Regions from separate parts of the Arthrobacter sp. AD-310 genome, predicted to be linked through region 2. Evidence: riboswitches for the same ligand, from Rfam matches in the RefSeq annotation. Region 2 holds a riboswitch; each other region holds the start of a gene.
What was found. Region 2 has a riboswitch for S-adenosylmethionine ahead of ACYQ1Z_RS04500 (aminotransferase class V-fold PLP-dependent enzyme). Riboswitches for the same ligand answer to the same signal wherever they lie in the genome.

Region 1 (4,970 bases), on a different contig from region 2:
GCAGCCGGCCGGGCTCCAGGTAGGTCCGGGCAAACAAGGCATCATAAAGGTTCCTGTACACCGTGTCCGGAACGATGGCGACGCGCAGGTCGAATCCATTGGCCAGGTACGGGTTGCCCCAGGACAGGAAGGCGAACAGGAAAGCCAGGCCGGTGCAGGCGGCAACCACCCAGGTCCTGGCCGCCAGCCACGCCACGATGGCCCGGCGGTGGTAGCCGGCCACCAGCCCGATCACGAACAGTACCTGCCACACCAGCAGGGGAAACGAATCCTCGAACTGCGAGGGCAGGAGCCGGAACCGGGTGCTCGTGCCGACCGCATACAGCGCCAGCGTTGCGGCCAGAACCCACACGGCCTTCCCCCGGTTGAGCGCCCACAGGATCAGCGGGCTCACCAGGAGCAGCACCACGTACAGCCCCATCACGTTGAACTGCCACGGCCCGAACTGCAGGAGCAGGATGGCGGGCAGGACCTGTGGGGGCACCGGGAACTGGAAGATCGATTCCATGCCGGCGTAGAGGTCGTACGTCCGGCCGGCCCCGTCATGCCCTGCGCCGCCGGTTCCCTGGTCCACGAAGGTAGTGAGCGCGTCGGTGCGGAAGACCGGGAGCAGGGAGGCCAGGAAGACGGCCAGCAGGACAATGAGGGCGGTCAGGTAGAGCTTGCCGGCGCGTTTGGATGTCAGGTCCACAACGGTCCCGAAGTCTTCCTTGACTCTGGGTCCGTAGACCATGCCCACTACAAGGCCGGAGAACAGCACGAAAAGCTCAGCGCCGGAGACGAAGCCCACTGCCTCCTGGGTGAGGATCTGGAACAGTGATGTCATGCCCAGGTGGTTCACCACCACGAACACGATGGCCAGCCCGCGGAGCAGGTCCACCCGGGAATCGCGTTTGGACGGCTCCCCATATCCCCATGCCGTGGCGGCATCCACCCTGCGCGGGATCTGCCAGAGCGCCACCAGCAGGATGAGGAGCGCAGCGGCCACGGACCACGCGGCGGCGCCGGTCAGTGTGTTCGCCGGAGAGTAACCAGCCCCGGCGGTGACGTCGGTGACCGGCCCGGTAACCATGGGTGAGGACTCGAGCCTGTCCAGGGCGCCCTTGGCGATCCCGGGGCTGCCGGTGAGGAGCCAGTTGATGCTCGCGACGCCGGTGTCCCGGGTGCTGGTCCGCTCGTCCCAGACGACGGCGGCCGTCTTGGCGAATGCCTCGGAGGTGGCCGTGCCGACCACCTGGTCCCACCAGCCGAGCTTGATGTCCGCTTCCGGCGCCCCACCCGAAGCGGGGCTGTAGAACGCAGCGGTCTGCAGCAGGAACGGTTTGTCCCGCCCGGCCGAATAGGTCCCGTAAAAGTTTTCTCCGCCTGAAGATGTGAGCATCTCCTGCAGCTCTCCGGCGCGCGGAACGGTATTGACGGCGGCCCCGCCGGCGGTGTCGTCGTGGAAGGCCGACAGGCCCACCCAGTCCACCGCGTCGTCGCCCGGGTAGAACGGCTCGTAGGCGCTGTCTGCACCGTCCCATACGCCGTCGCCGTTGGTGTCCAGCAAGGCGAAGCCGTCGCTGCCGGAGGCTGGCGCGTTACGGTTCCGGTCGAAGGGGTAGTCCGCGCCCAGGTAAGGCTCCCACACAAGGACGGCGCCGCCGTCGGACTCCTTGAACGCGGCTGACACCGCCCGGAACGCGTCCCGGTACGTGGCGGGCTGTTGGCCCCAGTCCACCCAGCTGGTGTTCATGTCCGGTGCGAAGCGGACCAGGACCTGGCCCTTGAACCGCCCTGTCAGGTCCCGCACCCGGCCGGCGAACGATTCGGCGGCCGCGGCGTCGATCTGGTCCAGCGGCACCGTGGGCTTCACGGTCAGCATGGCGTGGGAGCCCTGCAATGACGCCTGCTGCAGGAACTCCCGCAGGTCGTTCTCCTCCGACGGGCGGTAGGGGAAGGCGATATCGTGCCCAAGAACCGCCGGGGACGCACCGAGGCGCTCGGCAAACCCGGCAGCGGTGTCCTCGCCCCATTCGAGGACCGCCCCGAGCAGCGGCTTGCCTTCGTCCGCCAGGGGTTCGGCCGCGCGGGCAGGTCCGTTCGGGAGTGCTGCGGCGATGAGCGCCACCAGCAGGGCCGCAAGGAACGCCCGGGCCACGCGAAGGCGGGAGACGGGAAATGGGCTGGTGCGGCGCCCAGGCGTGGCAGTTGGCATACTGATCGGTACCCCCCCGGTGCTGATGTTCAGTGGCGGGGCGGTGCCCCGTAAGAACTGCCCCGTATGAACTGTATCGGCCGGGCAGGCCGCGAGGGGAAAGAAAAGCCCGCCCACCTGCGGTGATACCGCCGTCGGACGTTCCCTCCAGGAAGCCGTCGGCACCGGCTCCGGCAGCGCTTCCGCTTCAGTTACGGAACATGACGGCGACGGCGGTGCGGCTGTCCGTGCCAGATGTTACGTTTTTGGGGAGTAATGAGTACCGGCGCCAAGCCCTGACTGGCCGGTCGGCAACCCTCCTTCCGCGGCGGGGTGCCTCAGGTGAATACTCGGCATATCGACCGTTCGAGCTGCAAGCGTGAGTGAAGGAGATCCGTCGTGTCTGACGCGCCTGCCCCTGAAGAAAAGCTGTCCTACCGCCTTATCAGCGGCCCGGACAACCGTGAATTCTGTGAGCGGATCTCAACCGCCCTGGCCGAAGGGTACGTGCTGCACGGCAGCCCCGCTGCCACCTTCAACGGCACCAGCGTCATCGTTGCCCAGGCTATCGTCCTGCCGGCAGCCATTGCTTCGGCAGACGCCGCCGTCGCCACAGCCGTGGACAACCTCGAAGCGTCCAACGAGGACCTCGACTTCGATGGTGAGGGCCACGCATGAGCTACGCAGGAGACATCACTCCCGAGGAAGCCTGGACCAAGCTCGAGCAGGGCGCCATCCTGGTCGACGTGCGCACCGAAGGCGAGTGGGCGCACATCGGTATTCCCGACACCAAGGCAACGGACAACGATCCGCTGTTCATCCAGTGGACGTTCCCCGGCGGCATTCCCAACCCGGACTTCATCACCGACCTGAGCCAGCAGGCCCCGGAAGACCGCGGCACCGAACTGCTGTTCCTCTGCCGCTCAGGCCAGCGCTCCATCGCTGCTGCCGTCGCTGCCACGCAGGCCGGCTTCACGTCCTACAACATCCTCGAGGGATTTGAGGGTGAGCCCGACCGCTACGGCGAACGCACCGTCAACGGCTGGAAGAACCGCGGCCTGCCTACGAACCTGGGAAAGAACTAAGTGACCTTCAACCAAGACGCCGCCGGCTGGAGCCCCGACACCCAGGCCGTCCGCGGCGGGCTGGACCGTACCAACTTCCAGGAAACCGCGGAGCCGGTGTTCCTCAACTCGGGGTTCGTTTACGAATCCGCGGCCGCTGCCGAGCGGGCCTTCACGGGTGAGGACGAGCGCTTCGTCTACTCCCGCTACGGCAACCCCTCGGTGGCCACGTTCCAGGAGCGGCTCCGCCTGCTTGAGGGAACGGAAGCGTGCTTTGCTACGGCGTCGGGCATGTCCGCCGTCTTCACCGCCCTGGGTGCCCTGCTGGGTGCCGGTGACCGGGTGGTCGCCGCCCGTTCCCTGTTCGGCTCCTGCTTCGTGATCCTGAACGAAATCCTGCCGCGCTGGGGCGTGGAGACGGTCTTCGTGGACGGCCCGGACCTTGAACAGTGGCGCGAGGCGCTGTCCCAGCCTACGACTGCGGTCTTCTTCGAGTCCCCGTCCAACCCGATGCAGGAAATCGTGGACATCGCGGCAGTCAGCGAACTTGCGCACGCCGCCGGGGCGACCGTCGTCGTCGACAATGTCTTTGCCACGCCCCTGCTGCAGCGCTGCGGGCAGCTCGGCGCGGACGTCATCGTTTACTCCGGCACCAAGCACATCGACGGCCAGGGCCGGGTCATGGGCGGTGCCATCCTGGGCACCAAGGAATACATCGATGGTCCGGTCAAGCAGCTTATGCGCCACACCGGGCCGTCCCTCTCCCCCTTCAACGCGTGGGTGCTGACAAAGGGGCTGGAGACCATGGCGCTGCGCGTCAACCACTCCTCCGCCACGGCCCTGCGCCTGGCCGAGTGGCTGGAGCAGCAGCCCGCTGTGGGCTGGGTGAAGTACCCGCTGCTGAAGTCGCACCCGCAGTATGAGCTGGCGGCCAAGCAGATGAAGGCCGGCGGTACGGTCCTGACGCTCGAGCTTGCCCCTTCCGGCGGCCGCTCCGGCAAGGAGGCCGCGTTCGCGCTGCTGGACGGGCTGCGCATTATCGACATCTCCAACAACCTCGGCGATTCGAAGTCCCTCATCACCCACCCTGCCACCACCACGCACCGCGCGATGGGTCCTGAAGGCCGTGCTGCCATCGGCCTGAGCGACGCCGTGGTGCGGCTGTCCGTGGGCCTCGAGGATGCCGACGACCTTATCCGCGACCTGGAACAGGCGCTGAAGCAGATCTAGCCAGTTACCTCTGGCTGTGTGCCGTCCGGCTGGAGTTCCAGCCGGACTTCGACGCGGTCCCCGGCGCTGATTCCGGCTTGAGTCCGAACCGCCTTCTTCACCGGCAGCAGGTAGGAGCCGGCTTTGGCGTCCGGGAAAAGCGATGTCTGCCAGCTATGCCCGCCGATGTCCGCGGTGACCTTCACGGAACCGAAGGCTTTGCTGCCCACGTCTTGCTCGGCAATGTCGTCCGCCACATCCGGCGGCAGGGTCAGGAAATGCCAGCCCGCTTCACCGGGGTAAAGCCACAGCTCGGCTTCAAAAACGTACGACGGCGTCACGCGCCGAGTATGGCACGCCGCCTTCAGCGGCGCCACGGTATGGCGGCTGGCCGGTGGGGTCGGGCGATGGTGCAGCCCGCCGAAACCCGGTCCGGTGGTTGAGCCTGTCGAAACCCACGGGACGAACCACCCGGCTGGATCTCACCAGCGGGCCGGTACTACGCCAGCGAACACCAGGAC
Region 2 (4,970 bases):
ACATCGCCACCACGGCCAAGACCATGCCTGACTTCCCCCGGCTCTGGGCGGACATGCTGGCACAGGGAGGCGCACCGCAGGAAGAGTCCGACGGCGGGTCGGAAGGTTCCTGCGATGGTCCGGCGCACTGACTCCTGGGACGAGTCGGACGTCCGGGTCCGCCCCAACAAGAAAGGGTCAAGGCCCCGCACCAAGGACCGGCCGAGCCACGACGACGCCGTCACCGGACGCATCATCACCGTCGACCGGGGCCGGTACACCGCCGTTGTGGGCGAGGACTCCGGGGACGAACGAACGGTGGTCGCAGCACGGGCGCGGGAACTCCGCCGCAACCCGGTGGTGGCCGGCGATTTCGTGTCCCTCGTGGGCGACGTTTCGGGAGACCCGCACACACTTGCCCGGCTGGTCAAAATCCAGGACCGCAAGACCCTGCTGCGCCGCAGCGCCGATGACACCGACCCCGTGGAGCGCGCGGTCGTGGCCAACGCGGACCAGCTGGTGATCGTGGTCGCCGCAGCCAACCCCGAGCCGCGCACGGGTTTCATCGACCGGGCGCTCGTGGCGGCGTACGACGCCGGCATCGACCCGATCCTGCTGGTCACCAAGGCGGACGTCAAGGACCCCGCGGAACTCCTGGCCAACTACACACACCTGGACCTGCCGGTCATCATCAGCCGCACCGCAGACCTGCAGGCGTCGGGGATCGACGCCCGCTCCGACGACGGGCTCTCCGCGCGGCTGGACAGCGCCGCCGTCGGCGAACTCCGTTCCTACCTGGACGGAAAGGTCACCGTGATGCTGGGGCACTCCGGCGTCGGCAAGTCGACGATGGTGAACGCCCTGACCGGTGCCGAACGGGCAACGGGCGGCGTTAATGCCGTGACCGGACGTGGCCGGCATACTTCGTCATCGGCGCTCGCACTGCGCCTGGCCGACGCGCCGCCCGGCAGCTGGATTATCGACACCCCCGGCATCCGCTCGTTCGGCCTCGCCCACGTCGATCCGGACCGGATCCTGCGTTCCTTCCCCGACCTGTCCCCCGGCACCGACCATTGCGAACGCGGGTGCAAGCACACCGCTACGGCAGTGGACTGCGGCCTGGACGCCTGGGTGGAGGAGGGCCATGCGGGCCCCACCGGGCCCGCCCGGCTGGCGTCCCTGCGGAGGCTCCTCGGAGCCGATCCCCGGGAGGAAGGCCAGGACGCCAAGGAGCTCGGCAGCGTCAACTAGGGTCACCGGCACGGCCCACCTCCCGGCAGGACCGCCGGCAGACGGTAGTTTGGAACCATGATCCAACCCGCTTCGAGCTACAACGACGACCTGCGCCTGGCCCATGTCCTGGCCGACTCCGTGGATGACCAGACCATGAGCCGCTTCAAGGCACTGGACCTCCACGTGGAGACCAAGCCCGACCTGACGCCGGTCACCGACGCGGACAAGGCGGCCGAGGAAGCCATCCGCGGCCAGCTCTCGCGCTCCCGGCCCCGAGACGCAGTGCTCGGCGAAGAATTCGGCAGCACCGGGCACGGTTCACGCCAATGGATTATCGACCCCATCGACGGGACCAAGAACTTTGTCCGCGGTGTTCCCGTCTGGGCCACGCTCATCGCGCTCGTGGACGAGGGCGAGCCGGTGGTCGGCGTCGTCAGCGCGCCCGCCCTGGGGAAGCGCTGGTGGGCCGCCAAGGGCATGGGCGCCTACATGGGCCGTTCGCTGGCCGCGGCCACGCGGCTCCGGGTGTCCGACGTCTCCACCCTGTCGGACGCATCACTGTCCTACTCCAGCCTGGGCGGCTGGAAGGAGCGCGGAAACCTCGACGAATTCCTGGGCCTGACCGAAGCCGTTTGGCGGACCCGCGCCTACGGTGACTTCTGGTCCTACTGCATGGTGGCGGAGGGCTCCGTGGACATTGCCTGCGAACCTGAACTCAACCTCTACGACATGGCGGCCCTCGTCCCGATCGTGGTGGAGGCCGGCGGCCGGTTCACCTCTCTTGAGGGCGAGGACGGCCCCTTCGGCGGCAACGCCCTGGCCACCAACTCCATCCTGCACTCGGAAGTACTGCAGCGGCTCAACCCGGGGCTGGACGACCTGCTCTAGGACCTCCCCACCGAACAACTGACGGCGGCCGACCCCAAAAGGGGGCGGCCGCCGTCGTGATCTTCGAGAAAACGCAACTATTCCAGCAGGGCGTAACAATTCCCTTAACAAACGGGCCGGCTTCATACCTGGCCGGTCCATGTCCTACGCTCTTAACCAGGTCACGAGTGCCAGCGCAAAACCCCGGTTTGCTGGCCGGCAACCCTCCATTCGCGGTGGGGTGCCCCGGGTGACGACCAGGCCGGTCCGGAGCGGATACGGCAAGCGCGGATTCCCTGATGCCGGAGTCCTGTCCTGAAGTGAGGTCTCTGTGACAACTGCCATCGTCTCCCCCAACTCCACCCTTGCAGCCGGCGCTGCCTTTGATGAGCGCCAGGCGATCGCCGGCCGCCCCCTCGCCGCCGTCACCGGCGCCGAAATCCAGGCGCCGCTCATCTCCGGCGGCCACGTCCGGTACGCCAACCTCGATTACGGCGCATCCGCCCCTGCCCTCTCCGTGGTGTCCGCCTACCTGAACGAGGTCCTGCCCTACTACGCCAGCGTGCACCGCGGCGCCGGGTACGCGTCCCAGATCAGCACCTCCGTATACGAAAACGCCCGAAGCATCGTCAGGGACTTCGTGGGCGGCCGCGCCGACGATTCCGTCATCTTCACCCGGAACACCACCGACTCCCTTAACCTCCTCGCCGGCTGCCTGCCGCTTACGGACGGACGCCCCACCGGAGACGTGCTGTACCTGGACATCGAGCACCACGCCAACCTCCTGCCGTGGCAGGGAGTCCCCCACCGCAGCATCGTGGCCGCCGACACCATTGCCGGCACCATCGAGTCCGTCCGGGCCGAGCTGGAACAGGGCGGTGTCAGCCTGCTGGCCATCACCGGTGCCTCCAACGTCACCGGCGAAATCCTTCCCATCCGTACCCTCGCCACGCTGGCACACCGGCACGGGGCACGCATTGTGGTGGACGCGGCCCAGCTGGCGCCGCACCGGCGCATCGACATCAGCGCCGACGACGTCGACTACGTCGCCTTCTCCGGCCACAAGCTCTACGCGCCGTTCGGCGCGGGCGTCCTGGTAGGGCGTCCGGACTGGCTCGACGCCGGTGTTCCGCACCTCGCCGGCGGCGGCGCGGTCAAGGAAGCGCGGCTCGACGGCGTCAGCTGGGCCACCGGCCCGGCGCGCCACGAGGGAGGCTCACCGAACGTCCTCGGTGCCGCCACGCTGGCACGCGCCACCCAGGTCATCGCGGACCTGGACCAGCAGCGCTGGCATGCCCACGAGTCAGCAATCCGTTCCTTCCTGGTGGAGGGCCTGCAGGACATCGAGGGCGTCACAGTCCACCAGATCTTCAAGGACACCAACGCGGACACGGACACCATCGGCGTGGTGAACTTCTCTGTCGAAGGCTACGACGCCGGCCTGGTTGCGGCCTACCTGTCGGCTGAGCACGGTGTCGGGCTGCGGGACGGGCGCTTCTGCGCCCACCCGCTGCTGAAGCGGCTGGGCCTGCCGTCCGGTTCCCTGCGGGCAAGCTTCGGCGTCGGGTCCCGGCTTGAGGACGTGCAGCGGCTCCTCGCCGGCATCGCCAAGCTGCGCAGCGACGGCCTGGGCTGGGACTACGTGGTGGACGCCGGACGCTGGGTTCCGGCCAACGACACCCGCACCTACCCGCACTGGGCACCCAACACCCCGGGAACCGCCGGCGCCGCACCCTGCACCGATAACTGAGCCACCGACGTCCGGGGCCCGGCTGCCCGGGCCGACCGTCGGGGCCACGGTCTTCCGCCAATCCATGCGGTAAATTCGAAAGAAACCGCAAGGCATGGACTGAAGGAGGCCGCACGTGGTTCGGGGTGGGCCCAGGCTTGATCATGGGCGACGCCGGGAGCTCGGCCAAAGCTTCCAGGACGGCGGCAGGCACTACCAGAAGGTCCGGCCCGGCTACCCGGAAGAAAGCGCCCGGTGGCTCGTGCCTGCCGGCGCCCACGATGCCCTCGACGTTGGCGCCGGAACCGGAAAATTCACCGAACTGCTGCTGGACCGCGGCCTGGCGGTTACCGCCGTCGACCCCTCCGCGGACATGCTTGAGCAGCTCAGGGCCCACTATCCGGCGGCCAGGGCCGTCCTGGGGACCGCCGAGGCGACTGGCCTGCCTGAAGCCGCCTTCGACGTCGCCACCGTGGCCCAGGCCTGGCACTGGTGCGACGCCCTGGCGGCCAGCACCGAGCTCGCCCGCGTCCTCCGCCCGCACGGCACGCTGGGGCTTGTCTGGAACCAGCTGGACACCTCCGTCCCCTGGGTGCACCGGCTTTCCCGGATCATGCACGCCGGCGACGTCTACAAGCCCGGACACCGGCCGCTGGTCGGGCCGGAATTCACAGACCTCGAAGGCCATGTCACCCACTGGCAGGACGCTGTTAATACCTCAGACCTGATCGAGCTCACCAAGTCACGCAGTTACTACCTCCGCGCAGGCGAGGCCACCCGCGCCAAGGTCCTGGCCAACCTCGACTGGTACCTTCACGAACACCTGGGGCACGGCGTGGACGAGGACCTGGAACTGCCGTACCTGACGTTGTCGTGGCGGGCCGTCAAAGTATGACCCGGCCAGCCGACGCACTTCCGGGGCAGCCGGTAGGCTTGGTCCTGTGAAGACCAGCGCGCCCTCCTCCTCGATCGAGGATTACGTCAAGGTCATCTACTCGTTCACCGAATGGCAGGACAAACCCATCACGTCCTCCCAGCTGGCGCAGCGGCTCGGGGTGGCTAACTCGTCCGTATCTGAAATGGTCCGCAAGCTGAAGGACCAGGGACTGGTTGACCACAAACCCTACAGCGCCATCACCCTCACGGACGCCGGGCTGCGGCT
Region 3 (4,970 bases), on a different contig from region 2:
CCATCGGCAGTGGACGGACCCGCGAGCCGTCCACGACGGAGAGGTCGGAGTGGCACAGGCTCGAATAGGTGATGGCGATACCGAGTTCACCGGCGCGCGGATCCGGCCGTTCCAGCTCCTCCACCACAAGGGGGCGTGCCTCGGAGTACCTGGCTCCTGAGGGAACGGTGTTGTACAGGACAGCGGCTCGCATGGCAGCTCCTTGCTGTGGCTGGATCGTGGGACGCACAACTGCCCGGATCCGGGCAGCTGCCTTGGCTCGTGCCGCCTGGCGGCTTGCTACTTCTTGTTGGCAGCGAGGAGCGCTGCGGTGCCCTTGGCATCCGCGGCATCCACGTCGTGCAGCGAGATGCCCTTCGTCTCTTTGAGGAAGAACACGGATACTGCGGTCACGATGCAGGCACCCAGCAGGTACAGGGCCACCGGGGTGGAGGACTTGAAGTTGCTGAGCAGCGCCGTGGCGATGATCGGGGCCAGTGAACCGGCCACGATCGAGGTCACCTGGTAGCCCAGGGATACGCCGGAGTAGCGCATCCGGGTGGGGAACATTTCCGCCATGATGGACGGCTGGCCCGCGTACATCAGCGCATGGAAGAGCAGGCCGATGGTGATGGCGGCCAGGATGACCATGTCGTTGGCGGTGTCCATCATGGGGAAGGCAAAGAATCCCCAGGTCCCGCCGAGGATTGCGCCTGCCATGTAGACGGGGCGCCGGCCAAAGGTGTCGGAGAGCTTGCCGACCAGCGGGACGGCGCAGAAGTGGATGAAGTGTGCCACCAGCAGGAGGAGCAGGATGCGGGAGGTGTCAGTCTGGACGACGACCTTCAGGTAGGTGATGGAGAATGTCACCACAAGGTAGTAGAGGATATTCTCGGCGAACCGGAGGCCCATCGCGGTGAAGACGCCGCGGGGGTAACGGCGGAAGACCTCGGCGACGCCGTAGCCCTTCTTTTCCGCGGTGACTTCCTTGCGTGCCTCGATGAAGATCGGCGCATCCTGGACCTTGGTGCGGATGTAGTAGCCGATGATCACGATCACGGCAGACAGCCAGAACGCCACGCGCCAGCCCCAGCCGAGGAAGGCTTCCTGGGACAGCGTGGAGGACAGCGTGAACAGCACACCCGTGGCAAGCAGGTTCCCCATCGGAACTGCGGACTGCGGCCAGCTGGCCCAGAACCCGCGCGAGTGGCTGGGGCTGTGCTCGGCGACGAGCAGCACGGCGCCGCCCCATTCACCACCGACGGCGAAGCCCTGCACGAACCGCAGGAAGACCAGCAACGCCGGGGCCCAGTAGCCGATTTCGGCGAAGGTGGGCAGGCAGCCCATGAGGAAGGTGGCGACGCCAACCATGATGATGCTCAACTGGAGCAGCTGCTTGCGGCCGAACTTATCGCCGAAGTGGCCAAAGACAATGCCCCCGATGGGCCGGGCAACGAAGCCCACGGCATAGGTGACGAAGGCGGCGATGATGCCGTCCAGCTCTGTACCCGAATTGGGGAAGAACGTCTTGCCGAACACGAGCGTGGCGGCCGACGCGTAGAGGAAGAACTCATACCATTCCACGACCGTGCCTGCCATGGAGGCCGTGACGACCTTCTTGAGGCCTGAAGCTTTGACGTCGGTTTCCTCGAGCCGCCCTGCGGCGGAGCGTTCCGTACTCATTAGTGAACTCCTTTGGCGTCTTCGTCGACACCACATGGGACCGGATGGCGGTTTTGTGATTTGCATAACAAAACCGCAGATTCACATGAGTATTCCTCGGGGAAGCTGGGAGCTCAACGGCGAATACCGCAGAAGCGGTGTGCAAAATTGCACAATCGTTCGGTGTGCGCACGGCAGGGCGCGGAAAGACCCGCAAAGCGTCCGGTTTTTCCCTCAGTGCCGGCGCGCCTCCCAGGTCCGGGTGGCTGCATCCTCAGGGCAAGAGGTGACAGCGAAGCTGTGCGCCCAGCTGCCCGATCTCGGTGAGAAAGCCGTCGTGCCCGATCGGGGCTTTGATGAGGTGCACGTCCACGTCCCCCGGGAGCGCCTCTGCAAGCTCGCGGGACTGGGAAGGGAAGTAGAGCCGGTCGGAGTCCACGGCGGCCACGAAGAAACGGGCATCCGAGCGGGCAAGCGACTCGGCGAGGGTGCCGCGGCCCCGGCAGACATCGTGGCTCATCAGCGCTTCTGTCAGGGCGATGTAGCTGTTGGCGTCGAAACGCTTCACCAGCTTTTTGCCCTGGTGGTCAAGGTAGCTCTCGACCTGGTACCGGCCCCGCGCCGCCAGTACTTCACCCTGCAAGGGAGACTCAGGTGCCTGGGGTGCCCGCCCGAACCTGCCGTCGAGCTCCGCGGCGGATCGGTAGGTGATGTGCGCAATGCGGCGCGCCAGGGCCAGCCCGCTTTCGGGGAAGGGCCCGTTGTAGTAGTCGCCACCATTGAAGTGCGGGTCCTGGCGGATGGCAAGGGTCTGGGCCTGCGCGAAGGCGATCTGCTCGGCCGTGCTGGCGGCACCAACGGCGATGACTGCGCACCGCTGCACGCGCCCGGGGTAGGTGATGGCCCACTCCAGGGCCCGGGCCCCGCCCATCGAGCCGCCGAGGACCGCGTACCAGCTGCGGATCCCCAGCCGGTCCGCCAGCCGTGCCTCCGCAACGGTGCTGTCCCGGAGCGTCACCAGCGGGAAGCGGGAACCCCACGGGCTGCCGTCCGGGGAGGGCGACGACGGGCCGGTAGACCCGTAGCAACCGCCGACGATGTTGATGGACACTACGAAGAACCGTTCGGTATCTACCGGCGCGCCGGGGCCTGCCAGCTGTTCCCACCAGCCTTCTTCGTCGCTGTCACCGCGCGTGACGTGGGTGCTGCCGGTCAGGGCGTGTTCAATCAGGATGGCGTTGCTGCCGTCAGCGTTGAGCGTGCCCCAGGTTTCGTAGGCGAGCGTGACATCCGGCAGGTAGCCGCCGCCTTCGAGCTCCAGCCCGCCGATGGAGGCATAGCGGACAATTCCGTGTTCGGGAACGGTGGTACGGGCGACGGTAACCGTCATGGCAAGACCTCTTCTACGCGCTTGCCCACCGGCGGATGACCGGCAGGCCAGGTCTTCACCCGGGGCACCCCACCGCGGAAGGAGGGTTGCCGGCCAGCAAGCCGGGGCTGTCGCTGGCACTCATGACCTGGTTCGAGTGTACGAAACACCACCCGCTCCGGGCCAAGAGTGTGACTGGTTATGACTTCCCGGATTGCCGCCCGCCTGCCGGACCGGCCGCCGTCGTGATTTACCTGCTCAGGCGCCTGGCGCCTCCTTGGCGGCACGGAAGCCGGCCTCAAGGTCGGCCAGGATGTCGTCGATATGCTCCAGGCCCACCGAGAGCCGGACCAGTCCGGGTGCGACTCCGGCGGCCGCCTGCTGTTCGGGGGTGAGCTGGCTGTGCGTGGTCGACGCCGGGTGGATGACCAGGGAGCGGACGTCGCCGATGTTGGCAACATGGGAGTGCAGCTCCAACGCGTCGACGAACCGCTTCCCCGCTTCGGCGCCACCGGCGAGGTTGAAGGCGACAATCGCGCCGGTGCCCAAGGGACCATACTTGCTGCCGCGTTCGTACCAGGGGCTGGAGGGCAGCCCTGCGTAGGCGACCGACTCGACGTCGTTCCTCGCTTCAAGCCAGCGGGCAACCTCGGTGGCGTTGGCCACGTGCCGCTCCACGCGCAGGCTCAGGGTCTCCAGGCCCTGGGAAATCAGGAAGGCGTTGAACGGTGACACAGCCGAACCGAGGTCCCGCAGGAGCTGGACACGGGCCTTGAGGATGTATGACAGGTTGGCTCCCAGCGCCCCGCCCTCGCCGAGGTCCCGGCCGTAGACCAGGCCGTTGTAGGTGGGATCGGGGGTGTTGAAGCCGGGGAAGCGTTCGGGGTCCTTGCTGAAATCGAACTTTCCGGAGTCCACGATGACGCCGGCGATCGCCGCACCGTGGCCGCCGAGGTACTTGGTTGCCGAATGGACCACGATGTCAGCACCCCACTCCAGCGGGCGGATCAGGTACGGCGTGGACAGGGTATTGTCCACTATCAGGGGCACACCCGCCTCATGGGCCACCGCCGAAACGCCCTCGATGTCCAGGACGTCCTGTCGTGGATTCGAAACCACCTCACCGAAGAACAGCTTGGTGTTGGGCCGGACTGCGTTGCGCCACTGGTCGAGGTTGTCGGGGTCCTCGACGAAGGTGACGGAGATGCCGAACTTTTTTAGGGTGTGCGCGAACAGGTTGTAGGTGCCGCCGTAGAGGCTGGGGCTGGCGACAATGTGGTCACCGGCTTCTGCGATATTCAGGACGGCGAACGTCTCCGCCGCCTGCCCGGAGCTGAGCAGCAGCGCGGCCAGGCCGCCTTCCAGGCTTGCGATCCGCTGTTCAACGGCGTCCTGCGTGGGGTTGCCGATGCGGGTGTAGATCGGAGCAAGCTCGGCCAGCGCGAAGCGGTTCGCAGCACTTTCGGCGCTCGGAAACACAAAGGAAGTGGACTGGTAGATGGGGAGTGCACGGGCGCCGGTGGCGGCGTCCGGTTCCTGGCCCACGTGGATCTGGCGGGTTTCGAAGGACCAACCGTTGGACATTTCAAGGCTCCTTTGACATGGGCCCGGCATGCTGGGAGCACCTCGGGCCGCGCTTGCCATCCGGCCGTTACCGGACAGCCCGGTCCTCACCCGGGGCACCCCACCGCGGAAGGAGGGTTGCCGGCCAGCGAGCCGGGGCTTGGCGCTGGCACTCATGACCTGAGCCCAGTGTAGGAACTTCGGTCGCGCGCCGGACAGCATTGTGACGAACATGGTCCGGCAGCTTTATTACCGCTCCCCGGGCAGCCGGAAAGGGCCTGGCCTCGGAAAATCCCGGTAAGGCAACCCTAAGCTGAGAGCCTGATCACAAAGTGCCAAGATGATGGCATGCGCATGGATCACGTCTCTTACGCCTGTGAACAAGATGGCCTCGCGG

Region 1: another riboswitch for S-adenosylmethionine. It lies ahead of ACYQ1Z_RS10270 (DUF1737 domain-containing protein); the one in region 2 lies ahead of ACYQ1Z_RS04500 (aminotransferase class V-fold PLP-dependent enzyme).
Region 3: another riboswitch for S-adenosylmethionine. It lies ahead of metX (homoserine O-acetyltransferase MetX); the one in region 2 lies ahead of ACYQ1Z_RS04500 (aminotransferase class V-fold PLP-dependent enzyme).

What each region holds. Positions count from the first base shown of each region.
Region 1 is NZ_BAAHNO010000014.1:83,547-88,516, forward strand. Features, by position in the region: gene opgC (OpgC domain-containing protein) at 1-2,197, opposite strand, end outside; SAM riboswitch class IV at 2,449-2,562, shown strand; gene ACYQ1Z_RS10270 (DUF1737 domain-containing protein) at 2,576-2,854, shown strand; gene ACYQ1Z_RS10275 (rhodanese-like domain-containing protein) at 2,851-3,261, shown strand; gene ACYQ1Z_RS10280 (O-succinylhomoserine sulfhydrylase) at 3,262-4,470, shown strand; gene ACYQ1Z_RS10285 (DUF1905 domain-containing protein) at 4,467-4,790, opposite strand.
Region 2 is NZ_BAAHNO010000007.1:83,031-88,000, reverse strand. Features, by position in the region: gene aroA (3-phosphoshikimate 1-carboxyvinyltransferase) at 1-131, shown strand, start outside; gene rsgA (ribosome small subunit-dependent GTPase A) at 115-1,230, shown strand; gene hisN (histidinol-phosphatase) at 1,288-2,100, shown strand; SAM riboswitch class IV at 2,260-2,373, shown strand; gene ACYQ1Z_RS04500 (aminotransferase class V-fold PLP-dependent enzyme) at 2,411-3,829, shown strand; gene ACYQ1Z_RS04495 (class I SAM-dependent methyltransferase) at 3,945-4,703, shown strand; gene ACYQ1Z_RS04490 (metal-dependent transcriptional regulator) at 4,750-4,970, shown strand, end outside.
Region 3 is NZ_BAAHNO010000042.1:19,054-24,023, forward strand. Features, by position in the region: gene ACYQ1Z_RS19320 (zinc-dependent alcohol dehydrogenase family protein) at 1-193, opposite strand, end outside; gene ACYQ1Z_RS19325 (MFS transporter) at 280-1,662, opposite strand; gene metX (homoserine O-acetyltransferase MetX) at 1,916-3,031, opposite strand; SAM riboswitch class IV at 3,044-3,159, opposite strand; gene ACYQ1Z_RS19335 (bifunctional o-acetylhomoserine/o-acetylserine sulfhydrylase) at 3,269-4,594, opposite strand; SAM riboswitch class IV at 4,639-4,754, opposite strand; gene ACYQ1Z_RS19340 (VOC family protein) at 4,922-4,970, shown strand, end outside.